Regions from separate parts of the Herbaspirillum sp. GW822-FHT03A08 genome, predicted to be linked through region 1. Evidence: predicted binding sites of a transcription regulator. Region 1 holds the regulator's gene; each other region holds the start of a gene.
What was found. The regulator sigma-54, encoded in region 1, starts transcription at its own class of promoters, with help from an activator protein. The targets are predictions, from matches to a motif close to TGGCANGNAANCTGCTTT.
Positions count from the first base shown of each region.

Region 2: AC1RN6_RS19030 (TorF family putative porin) is a predicted target of sigma-54. The motif match lies at 2,279-2,296, and genes of this name have one in related genera.
Region 3: AC1RN6_RS07775 (outer envelope protein) is a predicted target of sigma-54. The motif match lies at 3,253-3,270, and genes of this name have one in related genera.
Region 4: AC1RN6_RS21015 (CmpA/NrtA family ABC transporter substrate-binding protein) is a predicted target of sigma-54. The motif match lies at 3,167-3,184, and genes of this name have one in related genera.

Region 1 covers NZ_JBXANR010000002.1:751,559-757,602, reverse strand. Annotated here, with positions in the region: gene lptC (LPS export ABC transporter periplasmic protein LptC) at 1-290, shown strand, start outside; gene lptA (lipopolysaccharide transport periplasmic protein LptA) at 338-895, shown strand; gene lptB (LPS export ABC transporter ATP-binding protein) at 897-1,640, shown strand; gene AC1RN6_RS08560 (RNA polymerase factor sigma-54) at 1,658-3,139, shown strand; gene hpf (ribosome hibernation-promoting factor, HPF/YfiA family) at 3,242-3,595, shown strand; gene grxD (Grx4 family monothiol glutaredoxin) at 3,888-4,199, shown strand; gene AC1RN6_RS08545 (UbiX family flavin prenyltransferase) at 4,153-4,818, shown strand; gene AC1RN6_RS08540 (SDR family oxidoreductase) at 5,034-5,792, opposite strand; gene AC1RN6_RS08535 (hypothetical protein) at 5,926-6,044, opposite strand, start outside.
Region 2 covers NZ_JBXANR010000006.1:87,375-93,418, forward strand. Annotated here, with positions in the region: gene amt (ammonium transporter) at 1-1,060, opposite strand, end outside; gene AC1RN6_RS19025 (P-II family nitrogen regulator) at 1,073-1,411, opposite strand; gene AC1RN6_RS19030 (TorF family putative porin) at 1,423-2,223, opposite strand; gene AC1RN6_RS19035 (accessory factor UbiK family protein) at 2,852-3,094, shown strand; gene AC1RN6_RS19040 (YifB family Mg chelatase-like AAA ATPase) at 3,137-4,660, shown strand; gene AC1RN6_RS19045 (hypothetical protein) at 4,709-5,260, shown strand; gene AC1RN6_RS19050 (DMT family transporter) at 5,345-6,044, shown strand, end outside.
Region 3 covers NZ_JBXANR010000002.1:598,033-604,076, forward strand. Annotated here, with positions in the region: gene AC1RN6_RS07760 (ABC transporter permease) at 1-775, opposite strand, end outside; gene AC1RN6_RS07765 (ABC transporter ATP-binding protein) at 793-1,590, opposite strand; gene AC1RN6_RS07770 (ABC transporter substrate-binding protein) at 1,620-2,663, opposite strand; gene AC1RN6_RS07775 (outer envelope protein) at 3,480-4,316, shown strand; gene AC1RN6_RS07780 (urate hydroxylase PuuD) at 4,786-5,997, shown strand.
Region 4 covers NZ_JBXANR010000007.1:9,758-15,801, reverse strand. Annotated here, with positions in the region: gene AC1RN6_RS21025 (ABC transporter ATP-binding protein) at 1-714, opposite strand, end outside; gene ntrB (nitrate ABC transporter permease) at 781-1,698, opposite strand; gene AC1RN6_RS21015 (CmpA/NrtA family ABC transporter substrate-binding protein) at 1,748-2,920, opposite strand; gene AC1RN6_RS21010 (ANTAR domain-containing response regulator) at 3,374-3,997, opposite strand; gene AC1RN6_RS21005 (hypothetical protein) at 4,416-5,261, shown strand; gene AC1RN6_RS21000 (DUF3309 family protein) at 5,346-5,504, shown strand; gene AC1RN6_RS20995 (hypothetical protein) at 5,622-5,948, shown strand.

The DNA of each region.
Region 1 (6,044 bases):
TGACGCTGTACTCGCAACGAGCAAGAATTGAAGACGACAACAGCAAGATTCACATGTACGGCGACGTCAACGGCAACCGCGCAGCCACCGCAAAATCCGAGAACATGCACTTGAAGACCGAATATCTGTTGCTGTTGCCGGATGACGATATTGCAAAAACGGACAAGCCGGTGGAGCTGACCATGGGTGCGTCCATCATGACCGGCACCGGCATGATCGCCAACAATGCAACACAGGAATTCCAGTTACTCCACAATGTCCGCGGCACGTACCAGCCGCGTGTACGCTAGCCACAAGCCAGTCGGCACAACCAAGCGAGATACTTGCGCAGGATGATATGAAAACGAATCTTTTATTGCCTCTGCTGACCCTGCTCCTGATGAGCACAAGCAGCATCGTTCGCGCTGAAAAAGCCGACACCGAGAAGCCGACCCGCATCGAAGCCGAGCAGATGGTGTATGACGACGTCAAACAGGTGAAAACCTTCACCGGCAACGTCATCCTTACTCGCGGCACCTTGCTGATCAAGGCCGGCAAGGTCGTATTGACCACCGACCCGGCCGGCTACGAGTTCGCCATTCTGTACGCGGCGCCCGGCCAGCTCGCCAGCTTCCGCCAGAAACGTGACGGCGGTCCGAACCTGTGGATCGAAGGACAGGCAGAGCGCATCGAATACAGCGAGAAAACCGAAATCTCGAAATTGTTTACACGCGCGCATATGCAGCGCATGGACGGCCCGCGCGTGACGGATGAAGTCAACGGCGAGTTCATCTCCTACGACAGCCGCGCCGAGTTCTATTCGGTCAACAACACCAATACCGGCGAGAGCAAGCCGGGTGGCGGCCGCATCACGGCGATCATCCAGCCGCGCGTCGATCCTCCGAAGGGACAATAAGATGGCGACAAGTTCTCTGGTCGTCCGCGGACTGCAAAAAAGCTATGGTGCGCGCCAGGTCGTGCGCGATGTATCGCTTGAGGTGGAAAGCGGCGAAGTGGTCGGCTTGCTCGGTCCCAACGGCGCCGGCAAGACAACGTCGTTCTACATGATCGTCGGCCTGGTGCCGTCAGACGGCGGTGAAATCGATCTGGACGGCGCCGATATCTCGCGCCTGCCGATTCACCAGCGCGCCTCGATGGGCCTGTCTTATCTGCCGCAAGAAGCATCCGTGTTCCGCAAGCTGACCGTGGAAGACAATATCCGCGCCGTGCTGGAACTGCGCCGGGAAAACGGCAAGCCGCTGAGCCGCGATGAAATCGAAGGCCGTCTCAACAACCTGCTGCACGAATTGCAAATCGAGAAGCTGCGTGAAAGCCAGGCCTTGTCGTTGTCCGGTGGTGAACGCCGCCGCGTTGAAATCGCGCGCGCACTGGCGACCGACCCGCGCTTTGTGCTGCTGGATGAACCGTTCGCCGGTATCGATCCGATTGCAGTGATCGAAATTCAGCGTATCGTGCGCTTTCTCAAGGAACGCGGCATCGGCGTGCTGATCACCGACCACAACGTGCGCGAAACGCTCGGCATCTGCGACCGCGCCTACATCATCAATCAGGGCACCGTGCTGGCCAGCGGCAGCCCTGACGACATCATCGCCAATGAATCCGTACGCCGCGTGTATCTCGGCGAACACTTCCGCATGTAAGGCCACAGGCCGATTCAATGAAACAATCTCTCCAGTTACGCACATCCCAGCATCTGGCATTGACGCCGCAGTTGCAGCAGTCGATCCGTCTGCTGCAATTGTCGACGCTGGAACTGCATCAGGAACTGGAACAAATCCTTTCCGACAATCCGCTGCTGGAACGTCTCGACGACGCGCTCGACAACTCCGTGCGCCTGCTGGCCGACGGCGCCATCAGCTCGACGCCTGCCGAACAGGCCAATCCGGCCGAAAACGTCGTCAGCAGCGCGCCGACCGAAGCGGAGTCGGCCGAACACGCCGACAGTCTCGGCGGCGATGACAACAATGTCAGCGGCGATGCCGAGTGGAGTTTCGACGACGTCGCCCGCACCGGTAAAACGCCCGACGATGAAGACGCGCGCCCGCAACTGGAAGCGCATACCGTCACGCTGCGCGAGCATCTGCTGGAACAGGCGCGCCTGACCGTGCGCATGCTGCGCGACCGCGCGCTGGTCGAACTGATCATCGACGCACTCGACGATCACGGCTACCTGGAAGAGCCGCTGGAAGACATCCTCGCGCGCCTGCCGGAAGAACTTGAGATCGAGCTGGAAGAACTCTCCATTGCGCTCAAGCTGCTGCAAAGTTTCGACCCGGCCGGCGTCGGCGCCCGCAGCGCATCGGAATGCCTGGCGCTGCAGATCAAACGTCTGCCGAAAGTTGCCTTTGTCACACGCCGTCTGGCGCTGACGATAGTCGAGGAGTGTTTACCTTTATTTGCTCAAAGAGATTTCAACAAAATCAAGAAAGCACTCGGCTGCGACGACGAAGACTTGCGAGAAGCACAAGCCGTTATCCGTCAGTGCAATCCGCATCCCGGATCCGCTTTCGCGTCGGAAACTTCCGACTATGTTGTGCCCGATGTGATTGTCAAAGCGACCAAAGACGGCTGGCAGGTTTTGCTCAACCACGACGTCATGCCGCGCCTGCGCGTGAATGCGATGTACGCCAATGCCATGAAGCAAACCAAGGGCGACGGATCGCTCGGTTCGCAGTTGCAGGAAGCCAAGTGGCTCATCAAAAACATGCGGCAACGCTTCGACACAATTTTGCGTGTCGCACAGGCAATTGTTGAACGGCAACGCAACTTTTTTTCTCATGGGGCAGTTGCCATGCGCCCCCTTGTGTTGCGCGAAATAGCTGATACACTAGGTCTACACGAGAGCACTATTTCTCGTGTAACGACTCAGAAGTACATGCTGACACCGCATGGCATGTTTGAGTTGAAATACTTCTTCGGCAGCCACGTCGCAACGGAAACAGGAGGAGAAGCATCCTCCACCGCGATACGGGCTCTCATCAAACAACTGATAGGAGCAGAAGACCCTAAGAACCCACTCTCTGATAGCAAGATTGCAGATATGTTGGCGGAACAGGGCATGGTGGTGGCGCGGCGTACCGTCGCGAAATACCGCGAAGTGCTCAAGATCCCGCCGGTGAATCTCCGCAAATCTCTGTAAGTTTTTCTGTAGTAGCACCTGTTGCTGTGTTCTGGCGTAATGCTCCACAAACAACCGGACAATGCGTAAGAACCTCCAGCAATCTCATGATAGGAGTGCTGTATGAATCTGACCATTAGTGGCCATCACCTCGATTTGACCCCCGCAATCCGCGAATACGTGCAAAGCAAACTGACGCGTATCAAGCGCCATTTTGATCACGTCATCGACATCAGTGTGATCCTCAGCGTCGACAAGCTGACAGAAAAAGAAAAACGCCAGAAAGCAGAAATCAACGTTCACATTAAGGGTAAGGACTTGCATGCCGAAAGCATTGCACATGACCTGTATGCCGCCATCGACATGCTGATCGACAAACTGGACCGCCAGGTCATCAAGCATAAGGACCGTGTACAGAACCATCACTCGATGGCAAAACGCCTGCCGGAAGAACCAGTGCCAGCAGCAGCCTCGTGATATCCAGCTAGCCGGCGGATTGGACCGGCAACAGAAAAAGGGCGCGTCAGCGCCCTTTCTTGTTTTTATATCATTTACATCTTTCTTCCGTTCCCGCCCCTTCAGCCCCTTCACCCTTGTCTTGCCGACAAGACAAGGACAAATAATTTATATATTTTCTTCTTGTTGTCGAAGTTGCCGGAAAGACAGTTTCCCATTCTGCAACACCATTCCTCCAGAATCAGCAGACCTCAACGCGAAGGCTCGCTTTTTCATATAATGTCGGCATTGAGAACTTTTTGAAGGTGTAGTCATGAGCGAAGTGCAATCCTGGATCAAAGAAACCGTCACCCAAAACCCTGTCGTGCTGTTCATGAAGGGTACTGCGCAATTCCCGCAATGCGGCTTTTCCGGCAAAGCGATCCAACTGCTCAAGGCCAGCGGCGCTGAAAACATCGTCACCGTCAATGTGCTGGAGAGCCCGGACGTGCGCCAGGGCATCAAGGAATATTCGAACTGGCCGACCATCCCGCAACTGTATGTCAACGGCGAGTTCGTCGGCGGTTCCGACATCATGAATGAAATGTACGAAGCCGGCGAACTGCAAACCCTGTTCAAGGGCTAAGCGTCTGTCCTCCGCGACGACTGCCGCACCCAAGGCATCGGAACCACAACGCCTGATCGTCGCCATCACCGGCGCGACCGGCGTTGCCTACGGCGTGCGGCTGCTGCGCGTACTGCGCGATTCCGACATCGAAACCCATTTGCTGGTTTCCGAAGCCGGCGCGCTCAATCTGCATCAGGAGCTCGACATGAGCCGCAAGGACGTCGAAGCGCTGGCCGATGTGGTCCATCCGGTGCGCGACGTCGGCGCATCGATCGCCAGCGGCTCGTTCACCTCGACCGGCATGATCGTTGCGCCCTGTTCGATGAAAACGCTGGCCGCCATTGCCAACGGCTTGTCTGACAATCTCATCTCGCGCGCCGCCGATGTCGTCCTGAAAGAGCGTCGCCGCCTGGTGCTGATGGTGCGCGAAACGCCCTTCAATCTCGCCCATCTGCGCAACATGACCAGCGTCACCGAAATGGGCGGCATCATCTTCCCGCCCTTGCCTGGCTTCTATCACCGCCCGCAGTCGATTGATGAAATGATCGATCATACGCTGGGCCGCGTGCTTGACCTGTTTGCCATTCCGCATGCGCTGACGCCGCGCTGGGCCGGGTTGAAAAAACAGCCGACATAAAAAAACGCTGCCTTGAAAGCAGCGTTTTTATTTTCAGCAAACGACTTCAGAACCTGTCTGGATATGTAGCGAGAGGCCATCAGCCGATGGCGGCCGGAGCGGAGCTCAGTTATGTAATCCTCAAAGTTCAGTACATGAGGATTCCGAGCACCGCCCAAGGGTTGCCAATTCGCGGATCACCGCATCGCAGCCTCTCAGCAAGATCTGACAACTTATCAGCCGCGGCCGATAAACGGCATCTTGGTCGCCATCACCGTCATGAACTGCACGTTGGCATCCAGCGGCAGACTATCCATGTAGAGAATCGCCTTCGCCACATGACCCGCATCCATGGTCGGCTCCACCTGCGTCGAACCGTCGGCTTGCAGTGTGCCCTTTTTCATCAGCTCGGTCATGTCGGTCGACGCATTGCCGATATCGATCTGGCCGCAAGCGATGTCGTAGCGGCGGCCGTCGAGCGAAGTCGACTTGGTCAGTCCGGTAATCGCATGCTTGGTTGCCGTATAAGAGACCGAGAACGGACGCGGCGCGTGGGCCGAGATCGAGCCGTTATTGATGATACGGCCGCCGCGCGGCGATTGTTCTTTCATGATCTTGAACGCTTCCTGCGTGCACAAGAACACACCGGTCAGGTTGATATCGACGGCGGATTTCCACTGCTCGTAACTCAGCTCTTCCAGCGACATCGGTGGCGCAAAGATGCCTGCGTTGTTGAACAGCAGATCGAGACGGCCGAATTTTTCTTTCGTCTTCGCGAACAGATTCTTCACCGAAGCAGGATCACTCACGTCGGCAGACACCACCAGCGCATTGGCGCCAAATTCGCCGGCTGCCTTCGCAGTCTCCTGCAACGGTTCCTGACGGCGTCCGGCCAGCACGACGGCATAGCCTTCGCGCAGCAATGCCAGCGAAATCTGTTTGCCGATGCCGGAACCTGCTCCGGTGACCAAGGCGATTCTCTTCGGTGCTGCCATGTGTTTCGCTCCTTATAGTAGATATAGTAGATTCTGCGTGCTTTCTCTGAGCACAGCTTCTTCATCGTTCTGAAAGACCGCTCATCTTCGTGACGCCACGCAAGACCACGATCGGAAAGCCACGATTTGAAAGTCACAATTTGGAAGTCAATATAGCAGCAGTTTCTTCTATGGCTGATGAGATATTTTCAGGTGATTTCAATCCTCTGCACTTTACCTCCATCACCATCCGGAAATCGCGGACCGTCATTC
Region 2 (6,044 bases), on a different contig from region 1:
ATTCACCGAAGCTCCACGACAGGACAGCAGCAGCTGTCGCCAGGATGGTGTTGACGAAGGACAGAGCTGCACCGCCGTTGGCTTCCAGACCGGAACCGGCGTTGAAACCGAACCAGCCGAACCACAGCAGCGAAGCGCCAACCATGGTCAGAGTCAGGCTATGCGGCTTGAAAGCTTCCTTGCCGAAACCGACGCGCTTGCCGATGACGTAGGAACCAACCAGGCCAGCGACCGCAGCGTTGATGTGAACCACAGTGCCGCCGGCGAAGTCCAGCGCGCCCTTTTGGAACAGCCAGCCGGAGATTGCAGTTGCTTTTTCAGCAGCGGCAGCGTCGGTGAATGCATCCGGACCAGGCCAGAACCAGACCATGTGAGCCATTGGCAGGTACGAGAACGTGAACCAGATGATCGAAAAAACGATCACGGCGGAGAACTTCACACGCTCAGCGAACGAACCGATAATCAGCGCGACAGTGATCGCAGCGAACGCGCCCTGGAAGGCCACGAACGACAGCTCAGGAATCACGACGCCCTTGCTGAAGGTTGCTGTATTCGAGTCGCCGGTCAGACCGTGCAGGAAGAGACGATCGAAGCCGCCGAAGAATGCGCCGCCTTCTGTGAACGCGATGCTGTAGCCGTAGACGAACCACAGAATATAGATCAGCGAGAAGATCACGAAACATTGCATCAGCACCGACAGCATGTTCTTGCTGCGGACCAGGCCGCCGTAGAACAAGCCCAGGCCTGGCAGTGTCATCAGAATCACGAAGGCTGTGCAAATCAGCATCCATGCGGTGTCGCCCTTGTTAGGAACAGGCGCTGGTGCGGCAGCCGGAGCGGCAGGGGCTGCTGGTGCAGCCGCGGCGGCGGCCGGAGCTGCTGCCGGCGCGGCAGGTGCCGCTGCCTTCGGTGCTTCAGCAGCCGGTGCTGCCGGAGCAGCTGCAGCGGCAGCAGCTTCCGGCTTAGGCGCATCCTGCGCCTGCACCGGAGCGGCAAAACTCACTGCAAACAATAAAGTGCCCGCTGCCAGCGCACTCGACAACATTTTTTTGATACTCATTACTGTTCCCCCTTAAAGAGCGTCTTTGCCGGTTTCACCGGTACGGATGCGGATAACGTCCAGCAGATCTTGCACGAAGATCTTGCCGTCGCCGATTTTGCCTGTGCGTGCGGCAGCCTCGATGGCTTCCAGCGCGCGCTCGACGATGGAATCGTCGACTGCGGCTTCGATCTTGGTCTTCGGCAGGAAGTCCACGACATATTCCGCACCGCGATACAGCTCGGTGTGGCCTTTTTGACGACCGAAGCCCTTGACTTCAGTCACGGTGATGCCTTGCACACCGATCGCCGACAAGGCTTCACGGACCTCGTCGAGCTTGAATGGTTTGATGATCGCTGTAATCAGTTTCATACCGACCTCAATTAGAAAGTTTTGCTAAGGGAAACCACGAAACCGCTCTTGCCGACGTTCTTGGAGCCATCAGAGGCAGGAGTTGTTTGCACGCCATCCTTCAGGTTGGTGCCCAGGTAAGCAACGCCCAGCGTGATGCCTGCCAGGTCGTCGAAGGACTTGCTCAGGCCGACTTTCCAGTCGGTGTAGCTGTATTGATCGTTGGAGACGCCGGCATTGCTGCCCTTGATGTTCTGACGGCCCACGTGCAGGCCAAGGATCACGCCGTACCATGTATCAATGTTGGCGCCCAGGTCAAAGTACTGGCTGTACTTGCTGTCGACATTGCCGAACAGGTTGGTCAGCGATTGCGAGTACTTGAAGTAAGCAGGACCGTAACCGACCTGACCATACAATTCGAAGGTGTTGGCGTTCTTGACGCCGCTGTTGGACAGCGTGTTGCCTGGATAGTAGTAGTACAGGCCGCCGACGTCATAGGTGAAACCACCGCCGATGTCGCCGCGCTTGCCGCCGTAGATGTCCCATTCAATGTTGCCCTTGGTGCTTTGGCCCGCGATCGTACCGGCATCCTTGATCCATTTGATATTGGTCGCCCATGTACCCAGGTACAGACCTGTCGGGTTGTTGGTATAGTCAGCGCCCACTTGCAAAGCAGGATCGAAGCGCGTTTGAGTCAGACCGCGATAGCGATAGTCGCTGACGACAGCCGCATTAAAAGTGAACTCATTATCTGGCTTAGGTGCGTCCTCGGCATGCGCGAAGCTGGATACAAACGATGCTGCGACTGCGGCTGCAAGAATCAATTTTTTCATGGCGTCCCTCTAGGTTTCTGTTAAACAACAAATTATTCATTTCTGCACAATTTGTATAGCAGGAGCCATGCCAACCCTTTTTCACCGCTTTGCGTCAGTTTTTTTAGCGCAAATCAACATTCCAATTAGGCATTTTTTCTTTTTTTCCCAAATATAGTGCATAAATCTCACCCACGCATGATCACGCACAACAATAGGGCACAACAATTTCAGATCGACATTTTCCCTGTGGAAATAATGTGTCTTTAATGGTGCAAACGAAATACTCATGGGTATGAATAAGGAAATTCCCTCACTCACCGGAATGTTGCGTTCAGGCGGCAACTGATTTCGTCGTCCCTAATAGGGCGAATGGGTAGTGCTTGACGGATAACGAGCTGCGGCACGACGCTGTTCAATGTCTTCCAAGCAGAATCTCGATACCTTCATCACGCCGCATCGCAAGAAATCGACCGACGATGGATTAATTTCAAAATAACAACATTTCCGCTGAACGTTTTCGCCCGAAACCGGACCAAAGAAGACCATGCGCACGCCTTTCTTTGCCGTTCAGATTCCGTCGGCATAGTGAAAGCGCTACACTTGCCAGATCGTCATTGCCGAAACACTCTATATAAAAAGGACCATCATGGACAAACCGCAATTTTTTGAAGATCTGCAATCCAAGATCAACAAAGCGATCGAGAACTCGCCCGCCAAGGACATTGAAAAGAACGTCAAGGCAATGCTGAGCCAGGGATTTTCCAAACTCGATCTGGTGACCCGCGAAGAATTCGACATCCAGGCGCAAGTGCTGGCAAAGACGCGCGCCAAGCTGGAAGAACTGGAAGCCCGTGTCGTCGAACTCGAAGCACGCCAGAAAACATCCTGATCTCACCCCCCGGGGTCCAACCGTACCGCTATCGTGTCATAGATGAGTCTTGCCGTATTAAAGAGCCGTGCGCTTGCGGGCATGCATGCACCGCAAGTCACGGTGGAAGTCCACCTTGCCAACGGCCTGCCTTCCTTCACCATCGTTGGTCTCCCCGAAACCGAGGTCAAGGAATCCAAAGACCGCGTACGCGCAGCATTGCAGAACGCCCGGTTTGAATTCCCTGCCAAGAGAATTACCGTAAATCTGGCCCCTGCCGATTTACCAAAAGAATCCGGTCGATTTGATCTGCCCATTGCACTGGGCATCCTCGCAGCTTCCAGTCAGATGCCGGGCGACGCGCTCGACGGCTATGAATTTGCCGGTGAGCTTTCCCTGTCCGGTGACCTGCGCCCAATTCGCGGCGCGCTGGCGATGACCTACGCCATGCACAAGTCGAACAATAGCGACGGCTGTCAGCGTACGTTCATCTTGCCGCGTGAAAACGCCGACGAAGCGGCACTGGTCAGCGATGCCACCATTTTTCCGGCCGACTCCCTGCTGCAGGTATGCGCGCATTTTGCGGGACACGATCCGGATGTGAAATTGAGCCGGCATCGCCCTTCCGTACCGCCCGGCGCGCCGGTCTATCCCGACTTTTCCGATGTCAAAGGGCAATTGCAAGCCAAACGCGCGCTGGAAGTCGCCGCAGCTGGCGGCCACAGCGTCCTTCTGGTCGGCCCGCCGGGAACCGGCAAGTCCATGCTCGCCGCCCGCTTCCCCGGCATCCTGCCGCCAATGACCGATGACGAAGCGCTGGAATCGGCTGCGGTGCAATCGCTCACCGGCGGCTTCTCGGCCTCGCGCTGGAAGACCCGTCCTTTTCGCTCTCCGCACCATACCGCTTCCGGCGTGGCGCTGGTCGGTGGTGGCGGAACCCCGCGTCCGGGAGAAATCTCCCTCGCGCACCGCGGCATTCTCTTCTTGGACGAACTTCCCGAATTTGACCGGCGCGTGCTGGAAGTTTTACGCGAACCGCTGGAGTCCGGCCAGATCACCATCTCCCGCGCGGCGCGGCAGGCGGATTTTCCGGCGCGGTTTCAATTGATTGCGGCCATGAATCCGTGCCCGTGTGGATTTTTAGGCCACAGAGAGAGGCAATGCCGCTGCACTCCCGATCAGGTGACGCGCTATCAGGGAAAGATTTCCGGGCCACTGCTTGACCGTATCGACATGCAAATCCAGGTCGGCGCGCTGGCGCATGAAGAGTTGCTGCAGCAAGCCAACGGAGAAACCTCCGCCAGCATCGCCGAGCGCGTGGCGCGCAGCTTTGCGTTGCAGCAGCAACGCCAGCAAAAGGGCAATCACCTCTTGTCGACGAGCGAAATCGATCTCCACTGCAAACCCGATGCCGCCGGCGAAGACTTGCTGAGAACCGCCATGACACGTCTGAACTGGTCGGCGCGCGCCTATCACCGCGTATTGAAGGTGGCGCGCACCATCGCCGATCTTGCGCAGACCCCCGTCATCGGCAAAGCGCACATCGCCGAAGCAATCCAATATCGCCGCGCCTTGCGTGAGCAATAGCCGATAGTCGAGTGAGCGGCCTTGCCTTAGAGAAAATGTTGCGCGGAAATGTTTTCTTCTTGGGTTGCGCGATATCCGTCTTCGTTTGAGGAGCGTGCCCTTACGTTCTCCCACCCGACTTCCGAACCAGCTCCGTTTGCTATCATGACAGCCTTCCAGCCTACTTCCACCCTCATGACCAAGCACATCCGCATTGCCGCCGCTTCCCTGTTGCTGGCTTTGACAAGCGCAGCCGCTTTCAGTGCTGAGAATGTCGCCAGCGACCGCGACATCGGCAAAGCCATGAATGTCCTGCCACCTGACGTGCAAAAGAGCCTGGATGAAAATGCGGCCAAAGATGCCAAAAGCACGAGCGCCAAAGAACCAGAACTCAGCCCGCGCTGCCGCCAACTGCGCGCCGATATCGAGCGCGCGCAACACGGCGAACCGGAACTGCAGCACAACACTTATCCGCAGGAACGGCGTCGCGATGGCGGCTTTGTCCCCGCGCCCTCATCAATTCCGGGTGTGCAGGTCAGCTCTTCAAACAGCGCTCAGGGTCAGATCCGCTACGGCCGGCGCGCCCGGCTGGAGGATCAATTCCAGCGCGAATGCCGGTAAGCGGCGATACTGGCGCCTTCGCGCAGCATCGGCGTCAGCCATGACATCGATGCCGGCGTCTTTCATGCTCACTGATGGTCTCTTATGTTGATTGGTATTCTCTGCGCCCTGTGCGCCGGCCTGATGTGGGGCCTGGTTTTCGTCACACCGTTGTTGCTGGCCGATTATCCCGGCGTAGTGCTGTCGCTGGGGCGCTATGTGGCATTCGGCCTGATCGCATTGGTCCCGGCCTTCTTCGACCGCAAGCGCATTGCTGCGCTGAGCCGCGAAGACTGGAAAGTCGCCTTCAAACTGGCGCTGGTAGGCAACCTGCTGTACTACGCGATGCTGGCCACCGCCATCCAGCTGGCCGATGCGCCGCTGCCGACCATGCTGATCGGCACTCTGCCCATCGTGATCTCGGTCTGCGCCAACTGGCGTCCGGGACATGTATCGGAATCGGTGGCCTGGAGCCGCCTTGCGCCGTCGCTGGTGATCCTGTGCATGGGTCTGATGCTGGTCAACAGCAGCGAACTCGAACATCTCAAAAACAGCATCGGTGATGGCAGCAACGCCCGCTCCACCACGGACTACATGCTGGGCTGTCTCGTCGCGGTCTGCGCCGTTGCCGCCTGGACCTGGTATCCGATCGTCAATTCGCGCTATTTACGCACGCATCCGCGCATCAACTCGATCACCTGGGCCACGGCGCAAGGATTGGCGACGCTGCCGATGGCATTGACGGGCTTCGTCCTTTACGGGATTTACAACCATGTGGCCGGCAACGCCTACGACTTTCCGCTCG
Region 3 (6,044 bases), 150 kb from region 1:
TGTTGCCGCCACGATGCGCCCAACGCGTGGTGCGCTTCTCGATGATCGCAAACAGCTCGTACATCGCCATCGCCATGGCCCCGATGACGACCAGGCCGGCGAAGGCCAGCGGCATCTTCATCGACGAGCCGGCCGACACCAGCAAGTAGCCGATGCCTTCGTTGGAGGCGTTCATTTCCGACACGGTCGAGCCGACGAAAGCCAACGTGATGGCGACCTTCAGCGAGGCGAAGAAATATGGCAGCGAGCGCGGCAAGCCTACCTTGAGCAGAATGTCCATGCGCTTGGCGCCGAGTACGCGCAGTACGTCTTCCAGTTCCGGCTCCAGCGTGGCCAGCCCGGTGGCGATATTGACCATGATCGGGAAGAAGGAGATCAAAAACGCCGTCAGGATCGCCGGACCGGCGCCGATGCCGAACCACACCACCAGCACCGGCACGAAGGCGGCCTTGGGCAGCGCATTGAAGGCGGTCATCAAAGGATAAGCGGCGGCGTACAGCAGCGGCGACGAGCCGATCAGGAAGCCCAGCGACACGCCCACCGCCACGGCAATGGCGAAGCCCACCATGGTCACCCAGAAGGTGCTGATGGCGTGATGCGCAATCGGTCCGGCGAATTCGATCATGGCCTCGATGATCGCCATCGGACTGGGGAAGATGAATTCGGACACTTCCAGCGCGCTGCACAGGAATTGCCAGATCATCAGGATCGCCAGCAGCAATATCCAGGGCGCCAGCGTACGGGCAGCTTTGTTCAGGGAAGAAGGTTTTTTCATGGTCGCCTCAGCAGCTCTCAGGTATTGCGCACGCGGCCGATATGCTCGCGCAACTCGTGCACCAGGGCGTTGAATGGATCGGTATAGGTGAGCTCCAGTTCGCGCGGACGCGGCAGCGGATTTTCCTTGCGCGCCACGATACGGCCGGGGCGTTTGCTCATCACATAAATGGTGTCGGCCAGGAAGGCGGCTTCGCGCAGGTCATGCGTGACCAGGATCACGTTGAATTTGCGCTCGGTCCACAGGTCGCGCAGCACGCACCACAGTTCTTCGCGCGTGAACGCATCGAGCGCGCCGAAGGGCTCGTCCAACAGCAGCATCTTCGGTTCATGGATCAGCGCGCGGCAGATCGAGGCGCGCTGTTGCATGCCCCCCGACAGCTCCCATGGAAACTTGCTGGCGTAACCGTCAAGGCCGACGGTTTTGAGCAGCTTGAGTGCGCGCTCGGTGTATTGCGCCTTGTTCTTCTTGAAGTCGTTGCGATACGGCTCGACGATCTCCAGCGGCAGCAGGACATTGTCGAGCGTGGTGCGCCATGGCAGCAGCGTCGGCGCCTGAAAGGCCATGCCGACGAACTTCAGCGGGCCGGTGACGTCGGCGCCGGCGATGGCGACGCTGCCGCGGGTCGGGCGTTTGAGACCGGTCGCCAGCTTCATGAAGGTCGACTTGCCGCAGCCGGAAGGGCCGACGATGGCGATGAACTCCCCCTGTCTAGTTTGCAGCGAGATATCTTCCACCGCGAACTCGTCGGAACCGTCGTACGACAGGAAGACGCGGCGGAAATCGACGAACGTATCGTCAGCCGTGGCGCTCATGGCTGCTTCTGCAGTTTCAGCTTGCAAGATTATTTCCCGAAAACGTTGAGCGCTTCTTTGGACGGCAGGTAAGCAGCGGTCCAGATCTTGTCCGGGTTGACGCGGGTCTTGGTGCCGTAAGCATCGGACACTTGCGACGCCATCAGGGTCAGGCGCGGCAGGAACACCTGGCCGTAGCCTTCCGACTTGGCATGCGGTGTGGCGATGGCGCTGGAGATCGCCAGCTTGAGGCGGCGCAGTTCCAGCTTTTCGTCGATCAGGCCGTCGCGTTCCTTGAGCACCTTGATGGCTGCTTCAGGATTGGCGAGTACGTCCTTGGTAGCCTTGGCGAAGGCGCGCAGAAAACCCTTGAGCGCTTCCGGATTGGTTTTCATCAGGCTCTCGTTGGCGATGATGGCGTTGCCGTACAGCTTGACGCCGTAGTCGGGGTACATCATGACGTTGATGTCCGAATCCTTGATGCCGCGCGCATTCAGGTTCAGCAGCGAGGTGAAATAGAAACCGGTGATGGCGTCGACGTCGCCACGCGCCAGCATGGTCTCACGCAGCGGCGGATCCATGCTGATCCAGTTGGCTTTGGACGCATCCAGGCCGTTGGCCTTGGCGAAGATAGGATAACCGCGGCGGCCGGCGTCGAACACCGGTGAGCCCAGCTTCTTGCCGACCAGATCGGCCGGGGTCTTGATGCCGGTCTTCTTGAGCGAGAAGATGGCGGAAGGCGTGTCGTTGTAGACCATCATCACGGCCATCGGCTTGCCCGGCGAACTTGGATTGTTGGCGGTGAACTCCATCAGCGCCGCCATGTCGGCGAAGCCCATGTCATAAGTGCCGGACGCCACGCGATTGACCGCATTGCCCGAGCCGCTGCCGGCGTCGATGACGACGTCCAGTTTCTCCTGTGCAAAATAACCTTTCGACTTCGCCACCAGGAACAGCGCCGACGGGCCTTCAAAGCGCCAGTCGAGCTGGAACTTGATCTTGGTTTCCTGTGCGAAGGCGAAGGTGCAGGCAGATGCGCAGGCGGCGCTGAGCAACAAGGCGGCGGTGTACTTGAAGAGTTTCTTGGCGTGCATGGTTGGTTTCCCTTTTTTGATCCGATGATCGGTTGGTTCGACTGGCTTAACACCGTCCCTGATGCTGTCGCCAATGCGTCCGTATTTTGTGAACCGGTTTTCTACAAACGATGTGCTGTGAAAAGCATTTACTGTGCCAAGAACGTCAAATGTGTTCTGCGCGGCGGTGGCGAGCTTGTCGCCGGGGCGATGGGGAGGAAGAGAAAAAGAGGTGCCGTTGTCGACTTTCCGGTGGGTTCTATTTTGTCGACAATCTGAAAAACGTTTTGCAACAATTTGGTGCTTTGCTGCACCTGTCTAGAAGTTATTGCACTAAAAACAGTATTCTTACACGCTTGTAAGCCTTGTAAGGACTGGATAAGGCGCGGATTTCAATTTAGTACTGTCGTTCTTTATCTTGTCGACAATCTGATTGACCGATTTAGCCTTTCGTCGGCGCAGGGCCGACCTCGCATGGTTGCCGGGGCGACTGAATGCCGCAGCTTCCGGGACTGCGCCGGCTTCACTACTAGCGACGGTTATCTGCGTCGCATTCTGTTTTTAATTCCCTCCCGGTTTGTCGACAGTTTTTTCTGCGCGTGTTTTTTGCTGGCACGGCGTTTGCATTAACGAACCCGGCGGATTGAGCTTCGGCAGATGCCGGCGGCAACAAGCCCGACCTTGTTTGAATGGGTGAGCAAATGAAGGAGCGCATGGCGCGTGAAGGCGGATAGCTGGGCAAACGATAAAACGCATGCTCACTGAAGCAAGCCGTCACACGCCGTGTGCATGGGATCCGGATTTTATTTTTTGTGAATTGTAAAAAGGGAGAAACGTATGAAGAAAAGTGCAATGGGGATGTGCTTGACTACTGCAGCGCTGGCTGTGTCAGCCATGGGCAGCATGTCGGCCAACGCGGCTGACTGGGCGGACAATTCGATCGGTATTCGCTACGGCACGCAATTTGCCGAGCCGTTCAACTCGCAAGACATCGCGAAAAAAATCGTCAACTTCACGCATGCCAGTGGTTACAAATATGGCACCAACTATCTGAACGTCGACTTGCTGATGTCGGATAGCAAAGACAACGAATCGCAAGAAGCCTATATCGTCTATCGCCATACGCTGGATATCGGCAAGGTCGCCGGCAAGGATCTCTCTTTCGGCCCTGCACGCGGCTTTGGCCTGACTGCAGGCTTTGACTGGAACACCAAGAATGACCCTGGCTACAGCTCGCGCAAGCGTATGATCGTTGCCGGTCCTACTATCATGATGGACGTGCCGGGCTTCCTGAACATCAGCCTGCTGGCCCTGTGGGAAAGCAATCAGCCGCTGAACAACGGCGTTCGCATGTCCAGCCGCTACTCCTACGACACGCACCCGATGTTGAATGCAGCATGGGGTATCCCATTCGGCACCAGCGGCTTCGCGTTTGAAGGCTATGTGAACTACATCGCCGCCAAGGGCAAGAACGAATTCGGCGGCGGCACTGCTCCTGAACTCAACTTCGACGGCCAGATCATGTACGACGTCGGCATGCCTATGGGCATGGGCAAGAACACTTTCCGCGTCGGCGTGGAATATCAATACTGGCGCAACAAGTTCGGCAATCCTAGCAATGTTCCTGGCTCGCTGGCCAAGACGCCTATGATCCGTGCCGAATATCATTTCTAAATGGTTCTGCAAACGATGCGGTGCGGGCGTCGCGCCGTGTCGTTTTGTTTCGGCAGGTTCTGCCGGAGCTTAAATGCCGGGTCTTCGGATCCGGCTTTTTTATTGGACGAATGGCCTGATAATGGACGCCTTTGCCTCGCCGTTGGCATAAGTTCTGCTCATTGAATATTGGCGGTAAGCCGGTTTGTTTTTGTCAACAAAGCGGATTAAGGTTTGTGATGAATTGGTGCCGATGCTGCACTAATTTTGACGCATTGCACTAAAACAGGTTCTGTGCGGCGCCGTTGCAGGTAAGGCCGGCCCTGGGTGTTGCTACAGTCAGGCAGCGCCATGCAGAGAAAAAAGGCGGTAAAAATTGTCGACAATGATTGTGAAAAATCACTGTCGCCAACTAAACGATATAAATAGTTTTCAGGCGTACAGGAACAGCGGTCCGTCATCGAATTCACGAATTGAAAAGCGGGACAACATGGAAGCGTACATCTTCGACTGGCTCAATCTTTTGCTGCGCTGGCTGCACGTCATCACGGCGATTGCCTGGATAGGTTCGTCGTTTTACTTCGTCTGGCTGGACAACAGCCTGACCAAGCCGGAAGACCCTGAGTTGCTGCAGAAGGGAGTCGGCGGCGAATTGTGGGCGGTGCATGGCGGCGGCTTCTACAATCCGCAAAAATACCTGCTGGCGCCGAAGACGCTGCCGCAGCATCTGCATTGGTTCTTCTGGGAATCGTATAGCACCTGGCTGTCGGGTTTTGCGTTGTTCTCAGTGCTGTATCTGTTCAATGCCGGCACCTTCCTGGTTGACAAGCATGTACTCGACATGACGGCGGCCACGGCGGTGTTTGCCGCACTGGGTTATCTGGTGGCGGGCTGGGTTGTGTATGACGCCATTTGCCGTGTGTTCGGCGACAAGCCGGGCGGCGATCGTGTGGTGGGCATCCTGGTCACGATCTATGTTGTGGCGGCGGTGTGGGTGGCTTGCCACGTGTTTTCCGGACGTGCGGCGTTCCTGATGACGGGCGCATCGCTGGCGACGGTGATGAGCGCCAACGTGCTGTTCTGGATCATTCCCGGCCAGCGCAAGATGGTGGCGTCGATGCGCACCGGCCAGAGCCCCGATCCTATCCACGGCAAGCGCGGCAAGCAACGCAGCGTACACAACACTTACTTCACGCTGCCGGTGATTTTCGCCATGCTGTCGAACCACTACAGCATGACATACAGCGCCGCCAACAACTGGCTGGTGCTGTTGCTGATCATGCTGGCGGGCGTGCTGATCCGGCAGTTCTTCGTGCTCAAGCACAAGGGCGTGTTCAAGTGGCAGTATCCGGCGGCAGCGGTCGTGATCCTGGCCGGCGTGGCCGCGTGGATCGTGCCGAAGTCGGCGTTGCAGCCGGCGCCTGCTGCGGCACAAGGTGTTCCCTCGGTCTCGTTCGCACAGGTGCAGCAAGTCATCGAGACGCGCTGCATCCAGTGCCACGCAGCCAAGCCGACGCTGATGCCAGTGCCGGGCAAGGGCATCCTGCTCGACAGCAAGGACGGGATCCTGCAGCATGCCCAGCAGATTTATCAGCAGGCCGTGGTGCAAAAGGCCATGCCGCTGGGGAACATGACCAATATCACCGACGACGAACGCGCGTTGCTGGGCAAGTGGTTTGAAGCGGGCGCCAAGGGCGAATAGCCGGATACAGAAATGCCGAGAAAGAAAAAGGCTGAACATCATGTTCA
Region 4 (6,044 bases), on a different contig from region 1:
CACGCGCTCACGCGGACGCGCCAGCTTGACGTCGAGGATTTCACCGATAGTCGCCGCCGGTCCGTTGGTCATCATGACGATGCGGTCCGACAGCAGCACTGCTTCGTCGACATCGTGCGTGACCATGACGACCGTCGATTCGGTCTTGGCGACGATCTTCAACAGCTCGTCCTGCAAATGCGCGCGGGTCAAGGCATCCAGCGCACCGAAGGGCTCGTCCATCAGCAAGACCTTAGGCTCCATGGCCAGCGCGCGGGCGATGCCGACGCGCTGCTTCATGCCGCCGGAAATTTCGTTCGGACGCTTGCTCTCGGCCGCCGTCAGGCCGACCAGCGCCAAGGCAGCACGCGTGCGGTCGCGTAACTGAGTACGGTTTTCCGCGGCGCCGAAAACGCGCTCCACGCCGAGATAAATGTTCTCGTAGCAGGTCAGCCAAGGCAGCAGCGAATGGTTCTGAAACACCACCGAGCGCTCCGGCGACGGACCGGCAATTTCGCGGTTGGCGCACAGGAGCAAACCGTCGCTGGGCTTGAGCAAACCGGCGATCAGATTCAGCAGCGTCGACTTGCCGCAACCGGAGTGACCGATCAGAGTGATGAACTCGCCCTTCTGCACAATCAGATTGATGTCGCGCAGCGCGTGGAACGTGCCCTTCTTGGTATGAAACACCATCTCGACGTCATTGATCTCAATAAATTTATTCATCGCTTCCATCGCAATTTCCTTCTCGGCTTCGACTGCGTGATCGTTCAAATAAGTATTCAGAATGCAGGTTCAGAATCAGGTGCTGACCTGTTCGTAGGTGAAGGCTTTCGCCAGCGCCACCAGCAGTTGCTCCAGAATCAGGCCCACCACGCCGATCACGACGATGGCGATGATGATGTGCGGCACGTTCAGGTTGTTCCATTCATCCCAGACCCAGAAGCCGATGCCCACGCCGCCGGTCAGCATCTCTGCCGCGACGATCACCAGCCAGGCAGTGCCGATGGCCAGGCGCACGCCGGTCAGCATATAAGGCAAGACGGACGGGAACAGGATCTTGGTCAGGATCTTCCATTCGGACAGGTTCAGCACGCGCGCCACGTTCATGTAATCCTGCGGCACACGCTGCACGCCGACGGCAGTGTTGATGATCATGGGCCAGATTGAGCAGATGAAGATCGACCAGATCGCCGCCGGGTTGGCCGACTTGAACACCAGCAGGCCGATCGGCAACCAGGCTAGCGGCGACACCGGCTTGAGCAGGCTGATGATGGGGCCGAACATGCCCGACAAAAAACGCACGCGGCCAATCAGGAAGCCCAACGGAATCCCTACCAGCGCCGCCAGACCGAAGCCGATCGCCACGCGTTGCAGCGATGCCAGCACGTTCCAGCCGATGCCCTGATCGTTCGGACCGGCGCGGTAAAACGGATCGGAGAACAGCTTGATCGCTTCCTGCAAAGTCACCAGCGGTGTCGGGAAGTTTCCGGTCTTGGCGGCGACGATCTGCCACACCAGCACCAGGAAAGCGAGCCCGGTCAGCGGCGGCAATACCTTCATCAGCAAGCCTGCTACCAGCGGAGATCTCTTTGCCTGCTTCGACTTCGCCCGGACGACCGGTGCCGGCGCAACAACAGCTGTTGCCGGCACTGCGGTTGCTGTTACAGCTGCCGGCTTCGGGTTCTCATTCATCGTCGTTTCCATGACTGCGCTCATATCGATTCCTTCACTCTGTACTGCGACAAAAACACGTGCCGATCCCTGCTTACGTCTTGATCTTGAACGACGCGGCGTAGGCCTTCGGATTCTTGCCATCCCACACTGTGCCATCCATCAGCTTGGAGGTACGCATCGGGTCCTTCGGAATGCTGGTCTTGGTCATGGCGGCAGCCTCCTTGTACAGGTCGATCTGATTGACCGACCTGGCCACAGCCAGATAGTCCGGATCGTCCTTGAGCAAGCCCCAGCGGCGGTGCTGCGTCATGAACCACATGCCGTCCGACAGATACGGGAAATTGACCGCGCCGTCGTTGTAGAACTTCATGTAGTTCGGATCGTCCCAGGTCTTGCCCAGGCCGTTCTGATAGCGACCCATGATGCGTTGGTCGATGACGTCCTTGCTGGTGTTGACATAAGATTTGTCGGCAATGACTTCGGCCATCTTGTTCTTGTTGGCCAGCGAAGCGTCGATCCATTTGCTGGCATCAAGAATTGCGGCCATCATGGCGCGGCAGGTGTTCGGGTTTTTCTTGACGAAGTCGAGCGAGGTGCCCAGCACTTTTTCAGGATGGTCTTTCCAGATGTCTTGCGTGGTGGTGGCAGTGATGCCGACGCCGTCGACAATCGCGCGGTGGCCCCATGGTTCGCCCACGCAGAAGCCATCCATGTTGCCGACACGCATATTGGCGACCATCTGCGGCGGCGGCACGGTGATGACCTTGGCGTCCTTCATCGGATTGACGCCGTTGGCTGCCAGCCAGTAGTACAGCCACATCGCGTGCGTGCCGGTCGGAAAAGTCTGGGCGAAGGTATATTCGCGCTTGTCGGTCTGCATCAGCTTGGCCAGCGACGGACCGTCGACACCACCCTTGTCGGCGATCTTTTTCGACAGCGTGATGGCTTGACCGTTGTTATTGAGATTCATGAGCACGGCCATATCTTTCTTCTGGCCGCCGATACCCATTTGCACGCCGTAGATGAGGCCGTACAGGACGTGCGCCGCATCGAGCTCGCCGTTGGTCAGCTTGTCGCGCACGCCGGCCCAGGAAGCCTCCTTGCTGGGCACGATCTTGATGCCGTACTTCTTGTCGAAACCGAGCACCGACGCCATCACCACGGAAGCGCAATCAGTCAAGGGGATGAAACCGATCTTCACTTCTTCTTTTTCCGGCTTGTCCGAGCCGGCTGCCCATGCTCCTCCGGTGGCTAATCCCAACATGGTCGCTCCTGTTGCAAGTCCTGCGGTCTGAATTAATTGACGACGCTTGAAATCCACTTCCTCGACAGCTGCCACGGCCTTGCTCGCTTGTTGCTCTTTGAATTCCATCGCGTTCCCCATTCAGCAAATAAAAAAGGCGTCCCTTCAGCACGTAATGAAACATGCTGAAAGACGCCTTTGTCTTGGATGGTCCAACCGCCATTGGCCGAACCGTTCGATGCGCAAACCTTGCGCTATACCGGAGATTCAGCAAAGAGCGTGCCAAGCGGGACGAAAAATCGGAAAAGCCGCGCCGCTACGCTATGAAATGGGGAGCAAGACGATTCGGAGAAAAAGAAAAATCAGGAAAAACCGGCAGGAGGAAGTGCAACACTGGCGCACCGCGTTTGTGCCGCGCACCAATTTGGCGGTGCATGACGGCAGCAAGCAATCGGAACGCGTGACGAAAAAATGTCAGCCGAGCAAGTCTTCGACATCCAGGAGGCGCTGGGCGATTTCGGAAAGTTTGAGGTTCTTGTTCATGGCCATGCTGCGCAATTTTTGATAGGCCTGCTCTTCCGACAGCTTGTGCTTGGCCATCAGCACGCCCTTGGCGCGCTCAACCACCTTGCGTTCGGCCAGCTTGTGCCTGGTGTCTGAGAGTTCGGTGAGCAGCTTCTGCTCCTGGCGGAAACGCGCGAGCGCCACATCCAGCACCGGCTTGATGCGTTCCGACTGCAGGCCGGCCACGATATAGGCAGTGACGCCGGCTTCCATGGCCGCTTCCATGGTGGAGGTGGTGTCGTCCTCCGTGAACATGACGATGGGACGGCGTTCGTCGCGTGTGGTGATAACGATGTGTTCAAGCACGTCGCGCGCGTCCGACTCGGCGTCGATAATGATCATGTCGGGGTGCAGCTGGGCGATGCGCTCCGGCAGGTACAGGTCGGCAGGCAGCGAGGCGATGATGTTGTAGCCGGCTTCCAGCAAACCGATACGCAAAGCCTTTCCACGCTCCGCCTGTTCGTGCAGCGCGGTGTCGCTTTCATCGGCATGATCGATGATGGTGTTGACGACAACGATGCGTAAATTGCGCATGTGTGGTTCCAATGTTCGCCTGGACATCGTAAATCGATTCTGAACTCGTTGCGGGCTGGTGTGTGGATTCTGCTGCTTCGGCTTCCCCGATATTCCCCCAAATGCAGTCGGGCGAATAGTAACTCATTTGCTGCGGGTGCACACTTTATATCATTTCATGAGGTATTTCGACGATCACAGCACCGTCCGTCAGTCTTCCGCAAGCAAAAATCAAACCACGACTTCCCCCATGCCTCGGCGCAAAGATGGTTCACTCCTACTTCGCTACTCGCCTTTTCCTACAGGAAATTGAGGTGCACGCCTATCTACCGTAGCCATGGCGATGGCTAACATCCATGACGTCACCTCCTGCTTTTGCAGGTGAGTACGACACCGCATTCGTTCCATTTATTTGATCCGCTCTCAGGAGGAGACCCCAATGTTCCGTCGTCATCGCACGCTGCCAACCGTCAGAAAAACCGCGCAACTTGCCACCTATTTCGCTGCCGGCAGTGCGCTTGCACTGACATCGGCGAGCGCGCTTGCGGAGCACTCTCCCGCCCTCGACCGTTTCAGCCTCTCCGCCGGCGCCTACTATGTCGATCCGACGTTTCGCGTGAACGCCAATACGCAATACGGCAACTTCCAGTCCGGCGACATCGATCGCAACCGCACCACCCTGCCGCGCATACGCGGCGAGTTACTGCTGTTCGACAGCCAGGGCCTGTCCTTCGATTACTTCACGTACAAGAAAAATAACAGCGGCGCCATCGACCGATCGGCGCTGATCGGCGGCACTACCTCCAGTCTGAACGCCAACGCCGACGCCAACCTGCAGGTCGACATGGCGTCACTGGCTTATAAATGGTGGATCGGCCAGGGCAACGACGTCTTCGGCATCGGCCTCGGCGGCGGCTATTACCGCGCCCACCTCGACGTGAACGCGGCGGCGACGCTCAATGGCACCACCGGCACCTTCAACGAAAGCTATACCGAAAAGACCTGGGCGCCGCTGGTCGAACTGGGTTGGAAACATGCCTTCAGCAAAGACTTTCGTCTCTATGCCGAAGCCTCCGGTGTGAAAAAAAACTGGGGCCGCGTTACCGGCCATATCTATAGCGCCGCATTCGGCGCCGAATGGTATCCACTCGCCAACCTCGGTATCGGCGCCGACTATGGCATCACCCGCATCAACATCAATCGCAGCGGCGGCGGCACCATCAATGACGCCAACCTCGACATCCGCCTCAAAGGGCCGTCTGCCTACGTAAAGGTGCGTTTCTAATATTGACGCTGTGCGCCCGCCAACCGGTGTGGCGCATAGCGCCGGTAACCGCTGCAAGTCCTGCAGTACAACAAGGAGAACAACATGACCATCGGCACCATTCTACTGATCGTACTTATCCTGATTCTTATCGGCGCCCTGCCGGCCTGGCCGCATAGCCGTTCATGGGGCTACGGCCCGAGCGGCATCGCCGGTACCGTCGTCATCATTCTGCTGATACTGGTGTTGCTGGGCAGGTTGTAGAAATACGGGTTTTTCTTCCGGGCACCATAAACAGGATATGATGGGCGGCGTTGCATCTGCAGATACCATGCAGATGCAGCGCCGCTTATCTTTTTGACTGGAAGGGAGCTCGTAACGATGACAAAAAATCGCCAAAAACACCTTTTGCTACTGCCGTTCTTCCTGGCCGCTTGCTTTACCGCGCATGTCCCTGCCATGGCTGCGGAAGAAGACGTCTCGCAGCAAGATCCGCAACGCTGGTATGAAGGCGACGACACCGCCAAGCTGCATAACAAGACGCTGCTGAAAGAGGCGCATGCCGCCTATGCGCAAGCTCTGGGCGAATGCAAACCGCTCAAGCGGGCCGAAGCCAAAGCCTGCCGCAAGGAAGCGCGCGAGCTGATGCAAAGCGATCTGGAACGAGCCAAGCGCATCTACAAGGCCAATACCGCCAACAGCGAATAAGAACTATCGGGACCGTACTTAAAACAGCATCGCCAGGTGGTGCGGTACAAGACTGGTCTCAGAAGGCATTTCAAAACGCTTTCGACGCGCCAAAAG